2 regions of the Halomonas sp. GT genome follow, and region 2 is predicted to be linked to the other one. Evidence: predicted binding sites of a transcription regulator. Region 2 holds the regulator's gene; the other holds the start of a gene.
What was found. The regulator FNR, encoded in region 2, switches genes on or off when oxygen is low (the NO sensors DNR and NnrR bind a similar motif). The targets are predictions, from matches to a motif close to TTGATNTANATCAA.
Positions count from the first base shown of each region.

Region 1 (5,451 bases), 1.4 Mb from region 2:
GAGCCTTATCGCAGGCTTCCACGTCTTTCATCGCCTCTGGCTGCCTAGGCATCCACCGTGTGCGCTTCATTGCTTGACCCTATAACCCGAAGGAGTCTGGTGTCTCGCAATGATAACGATTGCCGGATACGCTTGAGACGTATCACAAAACAATTACGTATAAACACTTCAAAGAAGCGTTTATGTCAGCATGATATACATTGTTAAAGAGCGACTGTTCGATGAACAGTGATAAGACAACGCAATCGCTGCGCTTGACTTATCAGTGGTCACAAAACATCAACAAACGGTGGGTAACGTACAACATAATGGTGGAGCCAAGCGGGATCGAACCGCTGACCTCCTGCGTGCAAGGCAGGCGCTCTCCCAGCTGAGCTATGGCCCCATTTTTTTGGCCGACCTAACCTCTTGCCATTAATTTCTGTGAGACAAGGCAAAATGCAACGACGTATAGCCTGCTATACGAGGAGCATTTTAATGCAGTATCACAGGAATTTGGTGGGTCTGGGCAGACTTGAACTGCCGACCTCACCCTTATCAGGGGTGCGCTCTAACCAACTGAGCTACAGACCCAAGAGGGGATCGTGCGTAAACCGTTTGCTCTATTATCTGATCAGGTAATTCATTGTGAGCGCTTACCGCGAGGGATGATGCATCGTTTAAGGAGGTGATCCAGCCGCAGGTTCCCCTACGGCTACCTTGTTACGACTTCACCCCAGTCATGAACCACACCGTGGTGATCGCCCTCTTGCGTTAGGCTAACCACTTCTGGTGCAGTCCACTCCCATGGTGTGACGGGCGGTGTGTACAAGGCCCGGGAACGTATTCACCGTGACATTCTGATTCACGATTACTAGCGATTCCGACTTCACGGAGTCGAGTTGCAGACTCCGATCCGGACTGAGACCGGCTTTTCGGGATTAGCTGACTCTCGCGAGCTCGCAACCCTTTGTACCGGCCATTGTAGCACGTGTGTAGCCCTACTCGTAAGGGCCATGATGACTTGACGTCGTCCCCACCTTCCTCCGGTTTGTCACCGGCAGTCTCCTTAGAGTTCCCGGCATTACCCGCTGGCAAATAAGGACAAGGGTTGCGCTCGTTACGGGACTTAACCCAACATTTCACAACACGAGCTGACGACAGCCATGCAGCACCTGTCTCTGCGTTCCCGAAGGCACCAAGTGATCTCTCACAAGTTCGCAGGATGTCAAGAGTAGGTAAGGTTCTTCGCGTTGCATCGAATTAAACCACATGCTCCACCGCTTGTGCGGGCCCCCGTCAATTCATTTGAGTTTTAACCTTGCGGCCGTACTCCCCAGGCGGTCGACTTATCGCGTTAACTTCGCCACAAAGTGCGCTAGGCACCCAACGGCTGGTCGACATCGTTTACGGCGTGGACTACCAGGGTATCTAATCCTGTTTGCTACCCACGCTTTCGCACCTCAGTGTCAGTGTCAGTCCAGAAGGCCGCCTTCGCCACTGGTATTCCTCCCGATCTCTACGCATTTCACCGCTACACCGGGAATTCTACCTTCCTCTCCTGCACTCTAGCTTGACAGTTCCGGATGCCGTTCCCAGGTTGAGCCCGGGGCTTTCACAACCGGCTTATCAAGCCACCTACGCGCGCTTTACGCCCAGTAATTCCGATTAACGCTTGCACCCTCCGTATTACCGCGGCTGCTGGCACGGAGTTAGCCGGTGCTTCTTCTGCGAGTGATGTCTTTCCTAATGGGTATTAACCACTAGGCGTTCTTCCTCGCTGAAAGTGCTTTACAACCCGAAGGCCTTCTTCACACACGCGGCATGGCTGGATCAGGGTTGCCCCCATTGTCCAATATTCCCCACTGCTGCCTCCCGTAGGAGTTCGGGCCGTGTCTCAGTCCCGATGTGGCTGATCATCCTCTCAGACCAGCTACGGATCGTTGCCTTGGTGAGCCTTTACCTCACCAACTAGCTAATCCGACATAGGCTCATCCAATAGCGGGAGCCGAAGCCCCCTTTCTCCCGTAGGACGTATGCGGTATTAGCCTGGGTTTCCCCAGGTTATCCCCCACTACCGGGCAGATTCCTATGCATTACTCACCCGTCCGCCGCTCGTCAGCGGGTAGCAAGCTACCCCTGTTACCGCTCGACTTGCATGTGTTAGGCCTGCCGCCAGCGTTCAATCTGAGCCATGATCAAACTCTTCAGTTTAAAATCATTGTGATACTTACTCGTCACCCGAAGGCAACAAAAGCGCATCAAACTTGGCTCAAGGTTCAAACGAATTCATTTCAATTTACATTGTCATGACCGCTTGCCTTGATATTTGGTGATTTATCACCTCATCGGCAAGCGCCCACATGAATTACCTGATCAAATTATTAAAGAGCTATCGACTGGCGTTGCCGTTCGATGTGGGGCGTATTCTACTCATTTCTATTTATTCGTCAACACTTTTTTATCCTTTCTGATGAGTAAAATGAGCAAAAAGGATCGATTCTAAAATTGACCTAGCGCAAGCCTCTTTCTCCCCCTTCTTTCTAAACTGGCGCTAGCATTTCAAGAGTGCTCATACAATACAAAAAGCACGACACTTAACAGCAATCTGGAGGGGGATAATATGCAATCGTTTAAGAGCCCAGTTTATTTAGCAGGAGCTGCATTACTGATAGCTTCAAATATGACGCTGGCCGATGATGATATGGAGAATTATCGCCTTCGTTTTGAACCACTGCCCCACCTGCCACCATTACCTGCTGAAAACTCTCAAACAGATGAGAAAGTAGAGCTAGGCAATATGCTATTTTTTGAACCACGCATTTCTGCAAGCGGAGTCATTAGCTGTGCCACCTGCCATAACCCTGCGCTAGGCTGGTCTGACCGCATCCCCAGGGCAGTGGGCCATAACGGACAAATTGGCGAACGCAACACACCGACTGTATTGAACAGCGGATTTTTAAATGCACAATTCTGGGATGGGCGCGAACCCGATCTCGAGGGACAAGCATTAGGACCCATCGAAGCCGATGTCGAAATGGCCATGCAGCTTGATCACGCGCTAGAACGGCTTGCGGAATTTGAGCTTTATCAAGATAAGTTCGCGGAGGCTTACCCAAACCAAGAAGATCCTATTAATGCAGAAAACCTTGGAAAAGCACTCGCCGTGTTTCAACGGACGCTTAATACCCCGAATGCGCCTTTTGACCGTTACTTACAAGGCGACATGAATGCCATTAGCGAGCAAGCAAAAAATGGAATGGTCGCGTTTGTCGATAATGGTTGTATTGCCTGCCACCGCGGCCCTAATTTAACCGATAGTCAATTTCATGCTATTCAGGTACCTGGCTCTACAGACCTGGGACGCTATATTGTCACCGGTGAAGAGAGTGATAAATACCGATTCCGTACACCCACCCTTCGCAATGTGGCTGTCACTTACCCCTATATGAATAACGGCGCAACACAAACACTAGAGGAAGCTGTCGCAGTCATGGGACAGGAGATGCTAGGGCGTGAATTTGATACCACAACGATAGATGAGATTACGGCTTTCTTGCACACGCTAACAGGTGAAATGCCTGAATTTGACGTTCCTGCGCTTCCTTAAATGAGTCACCGCCGACCAGAAGTCGGCGGTCCTTTCATGCTTGCTCAAGGCGCAGCAAAAGCTCTTGGCGACGAGGCTCATCAACAAAAGCTTCTTCGATTGCATTACGATTTAGCATGCGAAATACATCAGCATCCCAGCCAAACGCGTCAGCACAAGCAACATGATTTGTCAGCAACCCACCTCCAAAATAAGCAGGATCGTCAGAGCTAATCGTCACCTTGAGGTTTTCTTTCAACAACTGAGGAAGAGGGTGATGTCGAAGATCATCAATCACTTTTAAACTGATATTAGAAAGAGGGCAAACAGTTAGTACAATTTGACGCTCTCTAAGCCGCTCAACCACTGTGTCACTTTCGAGACAGCGAACCCCATGGTCAATTCGCTGAACATCGAGAAGATCCAGAGCTTCAGCGATATATTCGGCAGGCCCTTCTTCTCCAGCATGGGCAACACGCACTAAGCCAATCTCTTTAGCTCGCGCAAAAAGCGCCTGAAACTTTGCCGGGGGGTTGTCACGCTCTGCGCTGTCTAAACCAATAGCATCTAAAAACTTCCAATATGGAGCAGCGTTTTCAAGCACGCTGAGCGCTTCTTCAGCCGGACGATCACGCAAAAAAGCCATAATCATACCAACAGACAGATCAAGCGCTGCCTCTGCTTCTTCTTTCGCACGAAGCAATCCCGCCATCACAACTTCAAGAGGAATGCCACGCTGAAGATGGGCCTGAGGGTCAAAATGCATATCAATATGCACTACCCCTTCACCACGAGCACGTTGGAAATAATCCATCGCCAAGTCATAAAAATCCTGCTCTGTGCGGAGTACATTCATGCCTTGGTAATAAAGGTTTAAGAATCCCTGTAGGTCATCAAACTCATAAGCTGCTTTTGCCTCTTTGACCGAAGCGTAAGGAAGCTCAATACCATTTCGTTTGGCAAGTTCAAACATTAACTCAGGCTCAAGTGAGCCTTCGATATGCAAATGAAGCTCTACCTTAGGTAGCTGGAGAAGAAATTCATGCATACGAAACTCCTGTCATTAGGATAAATTATTTCTAACATTATCAAGAGTATCCGTATTTAACTTCCCCTCAGCAAGTCGCCAGTGATAGTTAACACCAGGCAGCAACGACGGATATTCTACTTGGTGAATAAAATAGATCGCTGTTCGACCAGTGAGCCAATGGTTCAGAGATTTAGCAATATGCATAGCGGTGAACATATCCACACCAGCAAAAGGTTCGTCTAACAGCACTACTGCTGGATCACGCAAGAAAAGGCGAGCCAATGCCACTCTACGTGCTTGCCCGCCTGAGAGCTGCTGACCCTTTTCACCGACTTGAGTCTCAAGCTGCTTTGGTTGCTCCTTTACCCAATCCTCTAAAGCAACTTGCGAGAGTGCTTCCCACAATTGGTCATCGCTTGCCTCAGGGTTCGCAATACGAAGATTCGCCGCTAACGATCCATCAAAAAGATCAATCTGCTGCGTGAGCAAAACAAAATGCTTGGCACGGCTTTCCACAGTAACGTTAGAAGGCGCACAGCTGGCAACGTAAACCTGCCCCTCTGAAGGCGATATTCTACCCACAATAAGGTTAGCCAACGTTGACTTGCCCGCCCCTGAGATACCTGTCACTACTGCTCGCTCTCCGGCAGGCAAGGTAAATGTAGTATCAGACAGCACCGAATAGGCTGTGTCGGGATAACGAAAAGAAACTTTATTAAACGCCACTGGATGCCCGCGAGAAGCATTAGGCAAGGCCAACGACGGCGCCTCAGTTATTATGCTGCTCAGTGCATTTAATCGCCGAGCAGCGCCATAGCTAGCACCGACTTTTAGAAAGGCGTTAGGCAACGTA
Region 1 covers NZ_CP020562.1:1,768,329-1,773,779, reverse strand. The annotation lists rRNA gene B6A39_RS08275 (23S ribosomal RNA) at 1-79, opposite strand, end outside; tRNA gene B6A39_RS08270 (tRNA-Ala) at 310-385, opposite strand; tRNA gene B6A39_RS08265 (tRNA-Ile) at 497-573, opposite strand; rRNA gene B6A39_RS08260 (16S ribosomal RNA) at 661-2,193, opposite strand; gene B6A39_RS08255 (cytochrome-c peroxidase) at 2,603-3,589, shown strand; gene B6A39_RS08250 (adenosine deaminase) at 3,624-4,616, opposite strand; gene cydC (thiol reductant ABC exporter subunit CydC) at 4,632-5,451, opposite strand, start outside.
Region 1: a site for FNR is predicted at 2,488-2,501, ahead of B6A39_RS08255 (cytochrome-c peroxidase). Genes of this name have one in related genera too.

Region 2 (5,451 bases):
CAACGCTTTCCAAGTGTCTCCGACGTAGCATTCCAAGAGAATACTGAGCAACTGCGCTCAGTCACTCCTTTTGTTTACTTCTCACTTCGGAGCGCTCGCCATGCCCGTTCATGCCACTGCTGCCTTCTCACCTACCAACACTGATGTGTCTGGGGCTAATGCCTGGGATGAAGCGCTGCTGCGTCGCTATGACAAAAGTGGCCCACGCTATACGTCCTACCCGACAGCTCTAGCGTTTCATGAGCAGTTTAGTGCCGATGACTTTACTCAGGCGCTAGCGCGCAGTAACGAGAGCCACCGTCCGCTATCACTGTATGTGCATGTGCCCTTTTGTCGAAAAATTTGCTTCTACTGTGCTTGCAATAAAATCGCAACGAAGAATACCGCCCTTGCAGAACCTTATCTTTCTCAGCTAGATCGAGAGATGGTGCTCACTGCCCGCCATTTAGACACTTCACGGCCGGTGCAACAGTTACACTGGGGCGGTGGTACGCCCACATTTCTAACCTTGGCACAGATGGGAGATCTGATTGATCGCCTAGATGCCCGTTTTGGTTTATCTGGCTCAGCCGATCGTGATTACGCTATTGAAATAGACCCTCGTGAAGCAGACGTATTTACGCTGCGCCACCTACAGTCTCTCGGCTTTAATCGACTAAGCCTTGGCGTACAGGATTTAAATCCGCAGGTACAAAAAGCCATCAACCGAGTACAACCCCGGGTACTCACCGAAACGTTGATGGAAGAAGCACACCGTCTTGGTTTTCGCTCACTCAATCTTGATTTGATTTATGGACTGCCATTTCAAACAGAAAAAAGCTTTGCCGAGACACTAAGTCAAGTCATCGAACTCAACCCTGCACGGCTGTCCGTATTTAATTATGCGCACATGCCCACCCGTTTTGCGCCACAGCGACGCATTAACGAAACGGACCTTCCCAGCGCTGATGAAAAGCTGGCTATTTTGCATACCACCATAGAAATGCTGACTAACGCAGGCTATGTGCATATTGGCATGGATCACTTTGCACGACCTGACGATAGCCTAGCGATTGCTCAGCGCAACGGCACCTTACAACGCAATTTTCAGGGCTACTCTAGCCATGCACAGTGCGATTTAGTTGGCTTAGGCGTATCCGCCATATCACGGGTTGACGACGTTTACGCACAAAACCCGACCCAGCTTAACCAATATGAAGCAGCCTTAGATCAAGGTAAGCTGGCAACCGTTAAAGGATTAAGGTTAAATAAGGATGACCTAATACGAAGAGACGTGATTGAACGGCTAATGTGCGACATGCATATTGATCTAGCGGACGTTGGAAAGCGTTGGCACATCGATGCCAATGACTATTTTTCCACCGCAATTGAGCAATTGAAGATAGCTGAGCAAGACGGCTTGATCACTCGCCATCAGCAAGTTATTAGCGCCACCCCCTCTGGGCGGCTGCTGATTCGCCATTTGGCGATGGCTTTTGATGCTCGCCTAGCTGACCAGCCGACTCAGCGCTACTCTAAGATTGTATAAGCTTCTTGAGACGTCTTGCACCTGGGCCTATGATGGCTAACGAGAAAGGGAGAATAATATGCCACACCCCGCCAGCCAACGACGCTCACTGCTGCAAGAGGCGCGCTGCCAGACCTGTAGCCTAAGCTCGCTGTGTCTACCGCTTGCCTTAGAGCTTGAGGACATGAGTCAGTTTGATGCCATCATTCGTCGCCGCGCTCCGCTTAAAAAAGGCGAGCCCCTGTTTCGCCAGGGTGATCACTTCACCAGCGTGTATGCCGTCCGCTCAGGCAGCCTGAAACAGGTAACCAGCGAAGGTAATGGCAATGATCAACTGACAAATTTCTATCTTCCCAGCGAACTGGTGGGGTTAGACGGAATTGATGAAGAGCACTACCCCGGTAGCGTCATTGCACTGGAAACCACAACGGTGTGTGAAATCCCGTTTGATCGCTTGGACCTACTTTCCGAAGAACTACCCGAACTACGTGGTCAGCTTTATCGGAGTATGAGCAAAGAATTGCGGGATGACCGACGCATGATGCGCTTGCTATCGCGCAAGACGGCCGATCAGCGACTAGCAAGCTTTTTAGTTACCCTTTCAGACCGTTTTCGTCGACGTGGATACTCGCCTTATAGCTTCAGGCTCTCCATGTCTCGCGCCGATATTGGCAACTACTTAGGCTTGGCGGTAGAAACGGTCAGCCGTATTCTTAGCCGCTTTCAACAGCAAGAGGTAGTGGCTGTTTCAGGGCGCGAGGTTAATATTTTAGATATGCAACGCCTCATCACGCTAGCTGAAGAGGAAGAACAGTCGGCTAGTCCACGGTAAGCGCCTGAATACGCCCTTCCATCAACGCCGCTTGTTTGGCTTCAAGGCCAGCAAAGTCAAACAAACGGCGGTCTGCCAGCTGGGAAGGCGCTACATTGGTCACTGCTTTAAACATGCTCTCTAGCCGTCCTGGATGTTTTTTATCCCACTCAGCCAGCATATCTTTGACGACTTGACGCTGAAGATTGGGCTGAGAGCCACATAAGTTGCAGGGAATAATGGGGAATTCCATTAGCCGAGAAAACTCTGCAATATCAGCCTCTTTGCAGTAGGCAAGGGGGCGAATGACAATGTTTTTGCCATCGTCAGATAAAAGCTTGGGAGGCATTGCTTTCAAAGTGCCACCAAAGAACATGTTAAGAAATAACGTTTCTAAAATATCTTCACGATGATGCCCTAGGGCAATTTTTGTTGCCCCAATTTCCTCAGCAAACCCATAGAGAGAGCCACGTCTTAATCGTGAGCAGAGTGCGCAAGTCGTTTTTCCTTCAGGGGTTTTCTCTTTCACCACGGAGTAGGTGTCACGCTCTAAAATGTGGTATTCAACACCCACTTTATCTAAGTATTGGGGCAGCACATGCTCTGGAAAACCTGGCTGTTTTTGATCCATATTGACGGCGACCAGAGAGAAGTTAACTGGCGCGTTGCGCTGCAGGTTAAGCAGTATCTCCAGCATCGTATAGCTATCTTTGCCACCAGACAGACACACCATCACTTTGTCACCTTCACCAATCATTTGATAATCAATGATGGCGTTGCCAACCTCTCGCCGTAAGCGCTTTTGTAGCTTATTAAATTCACGCTTTTGTTTAGCGGCATGATGCTCGGATGGTGTCTGTGAGCTATTAACAGCAGAGCTGCTAACAGAAACAGTCTCAAGTGCAGCGGGATCAAAATAGTCAGGTTGTAGCATGGTGTAGGCACTGCCGATGGTAGAAGAAGCAGCGAACATTCTAACAAGACTCACCACCTCCACCCAAGATAAACCCGTGGATTCATCGTATGAGGGTAGTAACGACTACGCCTGCTGGGCGATCTCGCGCTGCAAACGCAGATATAAAAGCGCGCTTGCGGTAGCATCCCCCAACACCCCCATCCATTGAAGAGCGGGTATTTGCCAACGAGCGAGCGCTTCCGTTAGGCGGCCGCTCGTCTCACACTGTGGATGTAAGCGACGCAGCTGACGATAGTGCAGCTTTCCAACATCAACCTGGGCATTGGGCAAACCAAATCCCAGCCCGGCTTTAAACAAAAGATTAAGATGTTCCACCGAGCGGCCTAACTGCCAACCAATTAGCGGCCGATTACCGATAAATTCAGCTAGCGCCCCAAGATGCTCAGCGTTAGGCGCCAGCACCGTATCCGTCGCATAAAGCTGATGATGTCGCCGCAATGCAGGGCCGTTGTTGTTTTGCTCTTCTGCCAGGGTAGCCACCCAGGCTTGGCTGGTCTGCACTCTCCCTGGGCTTAAGACAACAGCAGCGACGCTGACCACAGGCGCTTGGCCCGGGCTAACCTGGCAGGCAAGTGCCACCATTTCTTCCCCCATGTAGGGCTGAAACAGCCATGCGTAGGGGGAATCTGCCCAGCGTCGGCGGTCGCTTTCGCGCTGCATTAATGTACGCAGCGAGCCACTGAGTAATGACATATGCCGGTCTAACAAGCGCATTCCGCTCACGAATACTCCAAATGATAACGATGGGAGAGCCGCTGCTTAAAATCTTTTACGATATGCAGCGCCTCACGCAACAGATCACGCTCAAGGGACGAGAGTTCTTGCACCACCACACGGTTGCTGCGCTGCTGAGTCGACGCTTCTGCTGTCTGCAACTGCTGCTTTAAACGTAGTTCGGTAAATAGCGCCAGCGCCTCCCCCAGGTCGTCAGCAAAACGGCGATCAAGACGACCATCTTCTGCTAAAGCGTCCAAGCGGTCTAAGGTGGAAGTGGCGTTAATTCGTCGCTCGAGCGCCATTGTGCGCACCCCATGAACAATAGGGAAAATCCCGCCTTTTTTAATATCAATTCCATGCTGGGGCTTTTTTAAGGAGCCAAATAGCGTTAGCGGTGTTGAGAAGCGCAGCGCAGCGCGTGCAAAGTAGGACAGTAGTAGCTCATCGCGTGAGCAGCGTTCAAACAGCGCTGCCCGCACGCTGTCTAGCAATTGCGGGTTACCGGCCACCCCGTGGGCATCCAGCAAAATTGCCAGCTTCATTAGGCTATCGCCATCTCTTGCACTCACCCATTTAGTAATGTTGTTTTTCCATTGCGACACAGTGCCAACCCATTCAGGATTAGACACCATGATATTACCTGGGCACGGTGGGTAACCGAGCTGAATCAGCGTCTGGGTAAGCGCATTCATGTCGTCGGCAAGCGAAGGCCATTGGCTGTCATCAGCTAAAATCAGACCATTATCTTGATCTGTTTTAAGAATTTGCTCACCGCGTCCTTCACTTCCCATGACCATTAGGCAACTGTGAGAGTGATACTGCTCGGGAATAACAAATGACCACGCTTTATTGATGATTCGGCCATTCAACGCGGCCAGTAGGTCCATAGCAAAACGTAGTTTAACCCCTTGTGCCATAAGCGCATTCACCAATTCTGGCGTGCGCTGGCTGGCAGCCGCCAATGCTTCTAAGCTATTTGCCTGTTCTACCTGCAGGCTAACCACATAGCTACGGCTCGAAAAATAGCTCAGGACATCCGTTAGCTCTACCACCCCTTTCAGGGCTCCCTGCTCCATAACCACCACGCGCGTTACTTTATGCCGAGTCATCAGCACGAGCGCTTCAAATAAGTATTGGTTGGGGGTAACAGTCACCAACGAGAAATGGGCCACATCCTCAACGGGCGATGTATGTTCAAAGTTATTCAGCACGACGCCATTGAGCAAATCGGTTTTAGTAACAATGCCAAATTCGCCCTGGGTTTTGACTAACAAGCTATCCGCATGACTGTCGTTGAGCTGGCGCACCGCGCTAGCAATATCTGTCGATGCGTCCATGATAAGAGGTTCGCGCATACATTCGCTGACTTTAGCCAACATAAAGCCAGCCATCGTCACACCGCCTTCGGCACGCTTTTCAGTCATTAAACGCGCTTTATGA
Region 2 covers NZ_CP020562.1:3,217,600-3,223,050, forward strand. The annotation lists gene hemN (oxygen-independent coproporphyrinogen III oxidase) at 101-1,528, shown strand; gene fnr (fumarate/nitrate reduction transcriptional regulator Fnr) at 1,587-2,339, shown strand; gene ttcA (tRNA 2-thiocytidine(32) synthetase TtcA) at 2,326-3,291, opposite strand; gene B6A39_RS14845 (DNA polymerase III subunit epsilon) at 3,358-4,008, opposite strand; gene B6A39_RS14850 (putative nucleotidyltransferase substrate binding domain-containing protein) at 4,014-5,451, opposite strand, start outside.